One region of the Pseudarthrobacter niigatensis genome, then DNA from elsewhere that is predicted to be linked to it. Evidence: predicted binding sites of a transcription regulator. Region 1 holds the regulator's gene; the other holds the start of a gene.
The links. The regulator LexA, encoded in region 1, represses DNA repair genes until DNA is damaged. The targets are predictions, from matches to a motif close to TCGAACANNTGTTCGA.
Positions count from the first base shown of each region.

Region 2: J2T23_RS14700 (shikimate dehydrogenase) is a predicted target of LexA. The motif match lies at 1,483-1,498, and genes of this name have one in related genera.

Region 1 is NZ_JAUSTB010000006.1:252,677-255,064, reverse strand. It holds gene J2T23_RS11600 (histidinol-phosphate transaminase) at 1-216, opposite strand, end outside; gene J2T23_RS11595 (LysM peptidoglycan-binding domain-containing protein) at 278-628, opposite strand; gene lexA (transcriptional repressor LexA) at 986-1,720, shown strand; gene J2T23_RS11585 (ATP-dependent DNA helicase) at 1,768-2,388, opposite strand, start outside.
Region 2 is NZ_JAUSTB010000010.1:77,554-79,941, reverse strand. It holds gene J2T23_RS14705 (bifunctional sugar phosphate isomerase/epimerase/4-hydroxyphenylpyruvate dioxygenase family protein) at 1-527, opposite strand, end outside; gene J2T23_RS14700 (shikimate dehydrogenase) at 527-1,408, opposite strand; gene J2T23_RS14695 (IclR family transcriptional regulator) at 1,563-2,388, opposite strand, start outside.

The DNA.
Region 1 (2,388 bases):
CGCGGTGAACTCGCGGTCCGGGTAGCGGTTGAGGCCTGCGGCGGCTTCCGTAACGGCGGCGCTGATGGCGGCCCGCACATCGGCAGGAACCCCATGGGTGTTTTCGTTGACGTTCAGCAGGATGGGGACGTCCAGCTGGGGAGCCCCATAGGGAGTCAGTCCGCGAAGGTTGCTGCGGAGGGGAAGCCGGTTCAGACGTTCTAGCTGCTGGTTCACCTGAACAGTTTAGTTGCCGCGGCAACTACCGGAAAATGTGACGGTTCCCGCGGCTTCCCACTCAGTGGGTGGGAACGAACAGCTGCTGGCCTGGAAGAACGGTGCCGGCGTCAAGGTTGTTGAGCTGGACAATGTCCGCCACGACGTCGCGGGCGTCCCGGCCCGGCGCGACGGTACCGGCAATGGCCCACAACGACTGTCCGGGCTGCACCGTCACGGTAACGGTGGGTGTCACCGCGAGGTCCGCAACCGAATCCGAGGCCTTGGCCGGGGAATGGAAGAACCCGGCGAGTGACAGCAGGAGAACAGCGAGGACTACAAGCGGGACCCCAATCAGGACGATCCTCCCCCGGCGGGTGAGCCGCAGCGGTGCAGGCGATGGTGAAACCTGGTGAAGAGTTAAAGCTGACATGAACTAAGCCCTCCTGGACTTGCCGTGCTGCCCGGGTGTCCGCCCGCAACGCCCTTGCCGTTCCACACCGCCGCCGGGCACATCTTCCGGCTGGGTATTCGAAGGAGGCATCTGCTGGTTAGAACACATATTCGAACTTTGCTGGTTAAGTTTTAGCACCTATCAACGAACATTGTCGAGACTCGCTAGAACAAATGTTTGAAAAAGCACTATGGCTGGCCTAGTTTTGGAACCAAGAACAACCACTCCTGAAGTTGACCAGCAGGGTCTGACAATGACGGTGGGAGTCCTTCCACCGGCACGGCGGAAACAGCGCCCGGCGGAAGTTCCGGCGGCAAGCGAAAGGCAATGGCGAATATGGCAGCAGCAGCCGCCGGGGGCAGGACCGCCCCGCAATCCAAGAGGACCACCAAGGGGCTGACGCCCCGGCAGAAGAAGATCCTCGAGACCATCCAGCGCTCCGTTAACGAGAACGGGTATCCGCCGTCCATGCGGGAAATCGGCGACACGGTCGGCCTTGCAAGCCTGTCAAGCGTGACCCATCAGCTCTCGCAGCTGGAAAAGCTGGGCTATCTTCGGCGCGACCCCAAGCGGCCCCGTGCCATGGAAGTGTTGATGCCGCTGACGCTGGACGGCGGGGGAAAGAGTGGGGGCACGTCCCGTGCGCCCCAAGCCGCAGGGGACAGCGCCACCGTAACGGAGCTGCCTACTGCCCTGGATACGGCCATGGTTCCGCTGGTGGGCCGGATTGCCGCCGGCGGACCCATCCTTGCCGAACAGCTCGTCGAAGATGTCATGCCGCTGCCCCGCCAGCTGGTTGGCCAGGGCGAACTTTTCATGCTGAAGGTGGCCGGCGATTCCATGGTGGATGCCGCCATTTGCGACGGTGACTGGGTGGTGGTGCGGCGCCAGGCTGACGCTGCCAACGGGGACATCGTCGCTGCACTGCTGGATGACGAGGCGACGGTCAAGACCTTCCGCCAGCGCGACGGCCACACCTGGCTGCTGCCGCAGAACACCCAGTACGAACCGATCCTGGGCGACCATGCCACCATCATGGGCAAGGTCGTCTCAGTCCTGCGTTCGCTCTAGCCTGCGCACGCCTGCCCGGCATCCGTGCAGGCGCTATCCGGCCGTTCTCAGGACGCGTCGGCGCCCAGCCTGGTGAGGGCTGCCAGCGCTTTGGCGCGGTCAGTGGTGGCCCAGAACGGCGGGAGGGCGCCGCGCAGGAATCCCGCATAGCGCTCGGTGGCCAGCCGCGAGTCCAGGACTGCCACCACTCCTTTGTCCCCGGTTGACCTGATCAGGCGGCCGGCCCCCTGGGCAAGCCGGATGGCAGCGTGGGTTGCCGAAACAGACATGAAACCGTTCCCGCCGGCCTGCGCCACGGCACGCGAACGCGCCGTCATGAGGGGGTCGTCCGGCCGCGGGAACGGGATGCGGTCAATCACTACCAGCCGGCAGGATCCACCGGGAACATCCACGCCCTGCCACAGGGACATGGTTCCGAAGAGGCAGGTGTCCGGTTCGTCCGCGAATTGTTTGACCAGGGCGGTCATGGTCGACTCCCCCTGGCAGAGGACAGTCATGTCGAGCTTCGGGCGGAGGGCATCGGCGGCTTCCTCGGCCGCCCGCCGCGAGGAGAACAGGCAAAGCGCTCCCCCGTTGGAGGCCTTGATGAGCGCTTCGAGTTCGGCCAGGGCTTCCGGTGAAACACCTCGGCCGGGCTTGGGCAGGTGGCCGGCAACGTAAAGGATGCC
Region 2 (2,388 bases), on a different contig from region 1:
GTGTCCCAGTCGCGGGAGAGGATGTGGAAGGAATCCAGGCAGGTGCCCAGGTTGGGGTGGTCCACCATCTCCACCAGGCGGTGGGCGTGCTCGTAGTCGTTGACGTACTTGCCCCACGCCAGGGCCTCGTAGGCCACCTTGACGCCGTGGTCCCCGGCCAGGTTGGCGAGCTGTGCCAGTTGTTCGGCGCGGACGGCATCGTCGTCGATGGTGGCGGTGGCAACGTTCGAGCACACCAGGATGGTGTCCATGCCCAGGCGTGCCATGAGTTTGAACTTGGCCTCGGCGCGCCGGAGGTTGGCTTTGAGCAGGTCCGGGGTGACGCCGTCGAAGTCGCGGAAGGGCTGGTACAGGTCCAGGCCGAGCCCCAGGTCCGTTGCCATTTTCCGGACGTCTTCCGGGCTGAGCGGCGAAGTGACAAGGTCCTGTTCGAAGATCTCGATGCCGTCGAAGCCCGCGATGGCGCAGGCCTGCATCTTTTCCTTCAGGGTGCCGGAGAGGCAGACGGTGGCGATTCCGGTGCGCATCAGGCGGCCACCTCCTCGGCGGCTACAAGGTCCAGGAAGTGCGAGCGCATGCGCTCCGGGTCAGCGTCCAGCCCGGTGAAGATCCGGAACGCGTCGGCGGCCTGGCCCACCGCCATGCGGCCGCCGTCCAGGACCTCGCAGCCCTTGGCGCGGGCGCCGCGGACCAGTTCCGTGTCGATGGGGCGGTAGACAATGTCGGCCACCCAGTGCCGGGGCTCGAGCAGGTCCAGGTCCAGCGGGACGCCGGGGTGGGCTGCCATGCCAACGGGTGTGCAGTGCACCAGGCCGTCGGCCAGCGGCATCAGCTGCGGCAGCTCCGTCGTCGTGCGTGCCGCCACGGTGCTGTCCGGGAAGAAACCTGCCAGTTCGGCGGCGCGCGCTGCGGCGCGCTGGGGATCCATGTCCACCAGCTCCAGGGTCTTGACGCCTGCGCTGAGCAGGGCGTAGGCGACGGCGGAGCCGGCACCTCCTGCGCCGAGCTGCACCACGCGGTCCAGCCGCGCGCCGGGCAGGCCGGATGCCAGGGCGGCGGCGAAGCCGGAAAAGTCCGTGTTGTGGCCGATGAAGCGGCCGTCCCGGATGACCACGGTGTTCACGGCGCCGAGCCGGCGGGCGTCCGGGCTGACCTCGTCCAGGTGCTGGAGTACCAGCTGCTTGCAGGGGTGGGTGATGTTCAGTCCGTTGAAACCCAGGGTGCGGGCGCTCTGCAGGATGGCTCCCACCGCTTCCCCGGTCAACCCCAGTTCGAGCAGGTCGATGGGCCGGTACAGGTAGCGCAGGCCCTGCACGTCACCTTCCCGTTCGTGCATGGGTGGCGTGAGCGATGGCGTGACGCCGTCACCAACCAGTCCCACCAGGTAGGACTCAGTTCGAATGCTCATGCGTGCAGCTCCTTTGGTACGGCACCGGGCAGGCGCGGACCTCGGGCCGCGCTGCGGGGTGATAGGGATTACAGTACAACAGATGTTCACTTATCGCACTTATGTTCTTCATACGAACAAAGGGGGGCGAAAAGTTGTTGGGGCGCTGGGCCCGCTATCGCTGCGGCAGCCGGGCCGCAAGCTCGGCGGCGGCCTCCTGCAGCAGGGGAACATGGGCGATCAAGTCCTCAAGGTCCAGCCGGAAGACGGGAACAGCCGTGGCCAGTGACGCGAAGGCGTGGCCTTGGCTGTTGAGCAGCGGGACGGCAACCGCCCGCATGCCGGCCTCATTCTCTTCATCCATGACGGCGTAGCCCTGCCGGCGGACCTGGGCAATCTCGGCCCTGAACGCCTCCCGGTCCGTGATGGACTTCCCGGTCAGCGGCTCAAGCGGCAACTCCGCGAGGAGCTTTTCGCGCTCCCCGTCCTCGGCGAATGCCACCAGGGCCTTCCCGACGGCGGTGGTGGACAAAGATCCCAGATGGCCGGGGTCGCTGGTCACCCGGAAGATCTGCGGGCCGTCCACTTTGCTGACAGTGAGGTGGTGGAGGCCGTCCCGGACGCTGAGGATGGTCGCTTCGCCGGTTTCGGCAGTCACCCTGCGCAGTACCGGCATGGCCGTACCGGCGAAACCGTGGTGGTTGGAAACACGCTGGCCCAGCTGGAAGATCCGGAGGCCGAGGTGGTAGCGGCGGCCATCCGGCTCGTAGTCCACGAATCCGTCGCGCGCCAGTGATCCGAGCAGGCGGTAGGTAGTGCTGAACGGCAGTTCCGCCCGGCGGGATATGTCGGCGGCACTTGCGCCACGGGGCTCCTCCCCCAGCAGCACCAGCAGTCCCAGGGCTTTGCCCACCATGTCCGTCCGGTCCGCCGCTTTCTTTGGCCCCACCTTCTTCCCACCGTCGGGCTCTTCCGCCAGCGCGGCAGGGTCCGGCTGAACG